Regions from separate parts of the Phyllobacterium sp. T2-21 genome, predicted to be linked through region 1. Evidence: riboswitches for the same ligand, from Rfam matches in the RefSeq annotation. Region 1 holds a riboswitch; the other holds the start of a gene.
The links. A riboswitch is a leader RNA that binds a small molecule or an ion and turns the genes downstream of it on or off. The one in region 1 is predicted to bind cobalamin.

Region 1 (3,812 bases):
AGCACATGCACCATATCGTTGAAACGGTGGGCTGCGCCGATCCAGCCCTCCCGCATTGTGGCATGGCCGGAAAATGCCAGGCTTGCCAGAAGCAGTCCCGAAGCCATGGCAAGAGCGATGGACGCGCGGCGTGGCGACAGAGCCAATGCGGGCAACAAAAGCAGGGCCGCCGCGACCTGTATCGCCCAGCCGCGGCCGACACTTGTCTCAAGCAGCACGTCCCGGATGGTTCCGAGATCGACGGCATCGCTCCAGCCCTGCCCGATCATTCCAGCCTGCAGCGGCAGCGTGGCAAAGATCGTTCCGATAGCCAGAAAGACCGCGATCCCGCTCGCAGGACGCAAGCGCTCCCCGATCTCCAGCGCCAGGGGTTTGGGCACAAGCAGTGCGAGATAGGCAAACGCGCCCCACAGGAACATCGTGGACGTATTGTGCACGAACCTGCACAGAACAAGCGTGGTCTCCAACCCCATCAGGGTTTGACGGTGAATGTATAGCTGCCCTTGGTCTTGTGACCGTCGGTGGAAAGTGCGGTCCAGTTCACGGTATATTCCCCCGACGCGAGGGGTGCCGACAGCGGAATGACCAGTGTCTTGTGGTCGTTGATCGACAGTTTGGCCTGTCCCGTCGATATGGTCGCCTTGCCCGGGCCGGTGATCGTTGCACCTGAGAATTTCAGATTCAAACCCTCGGAAAACGTCAGATCGATCTCGACGGGCGAGACCTTCACGATGGCGTTTTCGGCCGGAACTGCCGATTCAAGATGGGCGTGCGCCAATACCTGCCCCAACAGGCCGGCATTAAGGACCGCTGCGACTGCAAAAATACGAATGAGCCGTGACATGAGAACTCCTGTGAGCGGGCGGATTTGACGGATCCGGAGAAAGGGTGCGACCGCGCGGCGAAAGCTAAGCCTGATTTTTGCCGGGATCATGGCAGAATCCCTGTGGGGCGCGACGGCGCGCAGGCGGCAGCGCGAAGCATCCACCGGCGGCCGTCGCTGCTCATTTCCGTACAGCTGCGCGGCTCGACATCGATGCGCCAGAATGCGGAATCCGGTGCCTGCAAGACGCTCAGAACAGCGGCACGAATGACGGAAGCGTGCGTCACCACGATTGTGTGACCGCCATCATGCATATGCGCGCTCATCCAATCTGCAATCCTGACGAGAAAATCATGGACGGATTCGCCGCCATGCGGGGCCGAGGCGGGATTGTTCATCCAGTCCGTTACATCGTCCGGGTGGGCTTCGTGGACCGCGGCGAGCGTCCTCCCCGCCCATTTCCCGTAATCGATATCCGCCAACGCCGCATCGACAACGGATTCCAGACCCAGGGCATCGGCGGTTTGCCGGGCGCGCCGTGCCGGACTGGTCAAAACATGGTGCGCACGGCGCAAATGCCCGGCAATGGCCTGCAGGTTTTGGGCTTCCCCGGGTTCAAGCGCTTCGTCGGCGGGGAAAGCACCTGTGCGGACCGCCGGTGTAGCGCCATGGCAAACAAGGGTCAACCGCGTGGCTCTGGTCAAAATATCCCTCAAAACCCTCAGAAAAAACCGGAAACAGCCCGCAGACCGTTCATTGACAGTCTGCGGCGCGCACAGATATAACCGTGCTGTTGCGAGTTTGGAAGCCGGTGAAATTCCGGAGCGGTCGCGCCACTGTAATTAATCAGTCCTTTTTCGCTGATTGAAAGCCAGACCCTGGCCGCAACATCATCTATTCCGTTAGTGAACGCGTCATTCTGGGAGAAAATTCATGTCCGATATCGCTCTTACGCCGTCAGCAGGCGTCACGCCCATTCCTCTTGGCGAAGTCTTGCCCTGGGCCATTTTCGGCGGGCTGATCATGCTGCTCGCAATCTATTTCATTGGTGCGGAAGAAGGTGCGATGTCGCTCTTCTCGGGCATGTATGTGCACGAATTCGTCCATGACGGCCGCCATCTCCTCGGTTTTCCCTGCCACTGAGGAAACAAAACAATGACAAGAGATCTTTTGATCCGCGGTATGATCGCAGGGGTCATCGCCGGGTTATTGGCGTTCGGGTTTGCCCGGGTGTTCGGCGAACCGCAGGTTGATCATGCCATTGCCTTCGAGGAAAAGATGAGCCAGGCGGCCGGCGCAGCGGCTGAACCGGAGCTTGTCACGCGGGCGACACAGGCCGGCATCGGCCTGTTTACCGGCATTGTGGTCTACAGTGCCGCGCTTGGCGGATTGTTCTCCCTGGTTTTTGCCTTTGTGCATGGCCGGGTCAGTTCCCTCAGCCCGCGCAGCACGGCGGCCCTGCTGGCGCTCGCGGGTTTTGTGGCAATTGTTCTCGTTCCCTGCATCAAGTACCCGATGAATCCGCCTGCGGTTGGCAGCCCGGATACCATCGGGGCCAGAACGGAACTGTTCTTCGTCATGCTGGTGGTTTCGCTCGGTGCCCTTGCGGCGGCTGTGGGTCTGGCAAAGCGCCTTTATGCCCAGCACGGCGCATGGAACGCGACATTGATGGCCGGTGCCGCCTATGTCGTGTTCATTGCGCTGGTGCAATACGCGCTTCCCGCCATCAATGAAGTTCCCGAACAGTTCTCACCGACCGTTCTCTGGAATTTCCGCGTCGCATCGCTGGGCATCCATGTGATCGTCTGGACAACGCTTGGTCTGCTCTTCGGCGCTTTGGCTGAACGGGTTCTGGCCGGACATCGTCCGCGCTATCGCCTGCATGCGGCACGCTGAGCGCAGTCGCGCCATTCCTGAACGCCCGCGGGCGTTCAGGCTTCCGCTGCCGATGGGATTGTCATGAGACCGCAACGCTTCGATATCCCCATGGGATGCCCGGCAGGCTGGCTTCTGGCTCTGGTCGTATGCCTGTTCATGCTGCAAACCGAAAGCGGATGGGCGCACCGCAGCAGCGCCGGTACCGATACGTCGGGCATTTCCATTCCAAGCCTGTCCCATGGTGAAATGGCGGTTATCGCCGACTACCGCAAGCCGATCCTCGATCTGGCGGCCCGCATGACCCGCACCGATGAGAAATTCCGGCGGCTGTTGAACTACACCAATATCCAATACAGCTATTGTCTCTGGGGTATTGTCCCCGGCAGCATTGCGGACGAGCAAAGCCCGTTCAATGCCTGTTCGCACGCCTATCTTGCTGCGACGAAGGCTGTGCTTGTGTATATGCGTGACATGCCCGAACACCGGGACGCCGTCAGTGCCCTGGTCTCCGATCTCGATGCCACACTTGTGCGCAATGGCGGCTCTTTCGTCATGTGCCAGTATAGCGGCGATCCCTACAACACGGCTGATATCATCAGGCCGCGCTGGAGCGATGTGCCTGGACACCTGACCAGCCTGTTTTCCTTCCTGGGATTCGCGATGCTGCTTGCTTCGGCGGTTTTTTCCGTCATCCATCTGACACGCCCGCCACGACAGCCCGTCAACGCCTGATCAAGGCTATGGCCTTTAGGTCACACCGCGCATGTCTTGCCGCCAAACTCCAGATCGCCCTTTCCGCTGCGCGCGACTTGACGTAAGCCTGCTGTCCGGATCGTTTTGACCGTTTGAACGTTATTGCATTCCCTGCCCAAAGACGCTGAGAGCCAAGGACACTTCATGCCCTCCTTTGATTATATCCGCCCCATCCTCCTCTTGCTTGGCTCAAATGTTTTCATGACATTTGCCTGGTATGGCCATCTCAAATTCGCGGACCGGCCGCTCTTTCTGGTCATCTTCATCAGCTGGATGATTGCCTTTGCCGAATACTGCCTTGCGGTACCGGCGAACCGCTACGGTCACGAGATCTATTCGGCCGCCCAATTGAAGACCA
Region 2 (3,812 bases), 1.0 Mb from region 1:
AGATAGGATTGGGTGATCGCGCCGAGCGCATCGTCAGGCGACGCCTCGGACAGGCTAGTCCACCGCCGGACCGACAAAGCCATGGCCGCCGCGCAGGCCTCGGCGATCAGGTCATCCTTCGAATTGAAATGACCATAGAAACCGCCATGGGTGAGCCCCGCGCTTTTCATCACATCGGCGACGCCGATGCCGTCAAAACCCTTTTCGCGGAACTGCTGTCCGGCGATCTCGATGATGCGGGCGCGGTTCTGTGCTGCCTGGTCCCTGCTGACGCGCATGAAACATTCCTTCAAAAAAACTGCATTGACAATTTATATGATGACCGTCATCAATAGTCAATATGATGATCGTCATCTAAAAGCCGATTACCCTCCAGGGAACACGAACATGATTTCATCGCCTCTCGCTGCCGCGCTCGCCCGGCGCAATGTCCACTATGGCTGGGTCGTCGTATCCGTCACCTTCCTCACCATGCTTGTGACGGCAGCGGCCGTCGGCGCCCCCGGCGTGCTCATCGTGCCGCTGGAAAAGGAATTCGGCTGGACGACGGAACAGATCGCCACCGCCTTTTCCATCCGGCTGTTGCTGTTCGGGCTGATGGGCCCGTTCGCCGCGGCGTTCATGAACTATTTCGGCGTACGGAAGGTCGTGTGCGTGGCGCTTGCGCTGATCGCCGGCGGCTCCTTCCTGTCCCTCGGCATGACGCAGATCTGGCAGCTCATCCTGCTGTGGGGCGTGGTGATCGGTTTCGGCACCGGCCTGACCGCCATGGTGCTCGGTGCGACAGTTGCCACCCGCTGGTTCACCGACCGGCGCGGGCTGGTGCTGGGCATGCTGACCGCAAGCTCGGCCACCGGGCAGCTGGCTTTCATGCCGCTCATGGCCTCCATCAGTGAAAACTACGGCTGGCGCGCGGCGACCATGATGGTCTGCGCCCTGCTCGCCGTCGCAGCAGCCGCCGTCTTCCTGCTGATGCGGGACCGCCCGTCCGATGTCGGCCTACCCGCCTATGGCGAGAAGGACGTGGCCAAGACCGCACCGATTAACGGCGGCCTGCTGTCGCTCATCATCCTGCCGCTGGCCACCCTCAAGGAAATATCCCGCACCAGCACGTTCTGGGTGCTATTTGCCACCTTCTACATCTGCGGCGCCAGCACCAACGGCCTCATCCAGACCCACTTCGTCGCGCTCTGCGGTGATTACGGGCTTGCGGCCGTCACCGCCGCCAGCGTGCTTGCCATGATGGGTTTCTTCGATTTCTTCGGCACGATCGGCTCCGGCTGGTTGTCCGACCGGGTCGACAATCGCTGGCTGCTGTTCTGGTATTACGGCCTGCGCGGCGCTTCGCTGCTGTTCCTGCCCTACAGCAATTTTTCGATCTACGGCCTGTCGCTGTTCGCCATGTTCTACGGCCTCGACTGGATCGCCACCGTGCCGCCGACGGTCAAGCTGGCAACGGACCGTTTCGGCCGGGAAAAGGCCGGCATGGTGTTCGGCTGGGTCTTTGCCGGTCACCAGCTCGGCGCAGCATCGGCGGCCTATGGCGGCGGTTTTGCCCGTACGGAATATGCGAGCTACCTCCCGGCCTTCTTCACCGCCGGCATCCTGTGCCTGATCGCCGCGCTGCTGGCGCTGACCATCCGCAAGAGCAGCAAGGACGACCGCGTCGGCGAACCCGCCATCGCCCACTGAACTTAGGATGTAACCATATAAATATGTCTTTATGTGTTATTGACAGTCTACGGGCACGCGCCTACCATACCCCGCATCGTGGTTCTCTGCGCCTTCGGGCGCAGAGCTAAGAGGGAATACGGTGCGATCGCTGCCAGCGGTCCAATCCGGAGCTGCCCCCGCAACTGTAAGCGGCGAGTTCTCGTCAATTTCGTGTCACTGATCCCAGGACGGATCGGGAAGGCCTGACGAGAGCACCGACCCGCAAGCCAGGAGACCTGCCTCGATAGATAACGTCCACGGGCGGGGTGTCCGGTGTGTCGCTTGCAAGCGGACGTCTTGGGCGCCCGTATGTCCTGCACGCGTGCGCCTGGCCTTTGCCCTCAACCATCGGGGTAAAGAACTATGTCTATCACCACAAGCAATCTGGGTTTTCCGCGGATCGGCAAACGGCGCGAACTGAAATTCGCGCTAGAAAAATTCTGGTCGGGCCAGTCCCATATCGTCACCCTGCAGGATATCGCCGCCGGGTTGCGTGAGGAGAACTGGGCCTTGCAGCAGAAGCTCGGCCTCGGCCACATACCCAGCAATGATTTCTCGCTCTATGACCACGTGCTGGATACCAGTGTCATGCTGGGCGCAGTGCCCCAGAGCTACGAATGGAAAGGCGGACCGGTTTCGCCCGAAACCTATTTCGCCATGGCGCGCGGCAGCCAGGGCGGCCATGATCACGGCGCCTGCACCCACCACGGGGTGGCGGCACAGGAAATGACGAAGTGGTTCGATACCAACTATCATTTCATGGTGCCGGAACTGACAAAGGGGCAGGAATTCACCCTCGGTTCCAACAAGCCGGTCGACGAATACCGCGAAGCGAAGGAGCAGGGCTTTGACACGCGCCCGGTGGTTCTCGGGCCGGTTACATTCCTCAAACTGGCCAAGAGCAAGGACGCACAGCTCGACCCGCTATCACTCCTTCCGGGTCTCCTGCCGGTCTATACGGAAATTCTGCGCCGCCTTTCCGCCAACGGCGCCGAATGGGTGCAGATCGACGAGCCCGCACTGGTGCTCGATCTCGATGAAAGCACGCAGACGGCATTCCGCGTGGCATATGAATTCTTCGCGCGCGCCCTTCCCCGCCTGAAACTGTTGCTGACGCCCTATTTCGGCGCGCTTGGCGACAATCTCGACCTGGCGCTCGGGCTGCCCGTTGCCGGCGTGCATCTCGACCTCTGCCGTGCACCGCAGCAGCTCCAGACGATCGTAACCCAAGCGCCTGCCGGACTTGTCCTGTCGCTCGGCGTCATCGACGGCCGCAATGTCTGGCGGGCCGATCTCGAGGCGATCCTGCGGCGTATCGAACCGGTGATCAGCCAGCGGGGAACAGATCACCTGATTCTCGCCCCGTCCTGTTCGCTGCTGCACACGCCTGTCGATCTCGAACTTGAAACGGACATCGACCCTGACTTCAAAAGCTGGCTGGCCTTTGCCACGCAGAAGCTTGAGGAACTGTCGATCCTTGGCAGGGCGATCAACACCGGCCGGGACAGCGTCCGGGATGAACTGGCAGCGGCCGCGACGGCAGTGGAAACCCGCAGGACGTCGAGCAAAATTCATGATGCGGCGGTCAAGCGGCGCCTGCAGGCGGTGACGGCGGAACTGTCGCGGCGTCAAAGCCCCTATCCCGCCCGCCGGGAAAAGCAGAAATCGCTGGGGCTGCCGGATTTTCCGACCACCACCATCGGTTCCTTTCCGCAGACGGAAGGGGTGCGCAAGGCGCGGGCGGAACATGGCAAGGGGGCGCTGACCGCCAATGCCTATGCGGCGCTGCTGCGCAAGGAAACGGAAAATTCCATCCGCTGGCAGGAGGAAATCGGCATCGATGTGCTGGTGCACGGGGAATTCGAGCGCAATGACATGGTGCAGTATTTCGGCGAGCAACTGTCGGGCTTTGCCTTCACCCGGCATGGTTGGGTGCAGAGCTACGGCTCGCGCTGCGTCCGCCCGCCGGTCATTTTCGGCGATGTCAGCCGCCCGCAGGCGATGACGGTCGAATGGGCAGCCTACGCCCAGTCGCTGACGAACAAGCCCATGAAGGGAATGCTGACGGGGCCGGTGACCATGATGCAATGGTCGTTCGT

Region 2: it holds a riboswitch for cobalamin, as region 1 does, so the genes downstream of both, metE (5-methyltetrahydropteroyltriglutamate--homocysteine S-methyltransferase) here and ACZ5FP_RS11710 (CbtB domain-containing protein) in region 1, are expected to answer to the same signal.

The regions. Positions count from the first base shown of each region.
Region 1 covers NZ_AP027912.1:2,335,812-2,339,623, reverse strand. Annotated here, with positions in the region: gene copD (copper homeostasis membrane protein CopD) at 1-473, opposite strand, end outside; gene copC (copper homeostasis periplasmic binding protein CopC) at 473-844, opposite strand; gene ACZ5FP_RS11715 (histidine phosphatase family protein) at 931-1,527, opposite strand; cobalamin riboswitch at 1,574-1,724, shown strand; gene ACZ5FP_RS11710 (CbtB domain-containing protein) at 1,757-1,966, shown strand; gene ACZ5FP_RS11705 (CbtA family protein) at 1,979-2,719, shown strand; gene ACZ5FP_RS11700 (hypothetical protein) at 2,783-3,433, shown strand; gene ACZ5FP_RS11695 (DMT family protein) at 3,599-3,812, shown strand, end outside.
Region 2 covers NZ_AP027912.1:3,353,528-3,357,339, forward strand. Annotated here, with positions in the region: gene ACZ5FP_RS16650 (TetR/AcrR family transcriptional regulator) at 1-278, opposite strand, end outside; gene ACZ5FP_RS16655 (MFS transporter) at 388-1,692, shown strand; cobalamin riboswitch at 1,755-1,971, shown strand; gene metE (5-methyltetrahydropteroyltriglutamate--homocysteine S-methyltransferase) at 2,077-3,812, shown strand, end outside.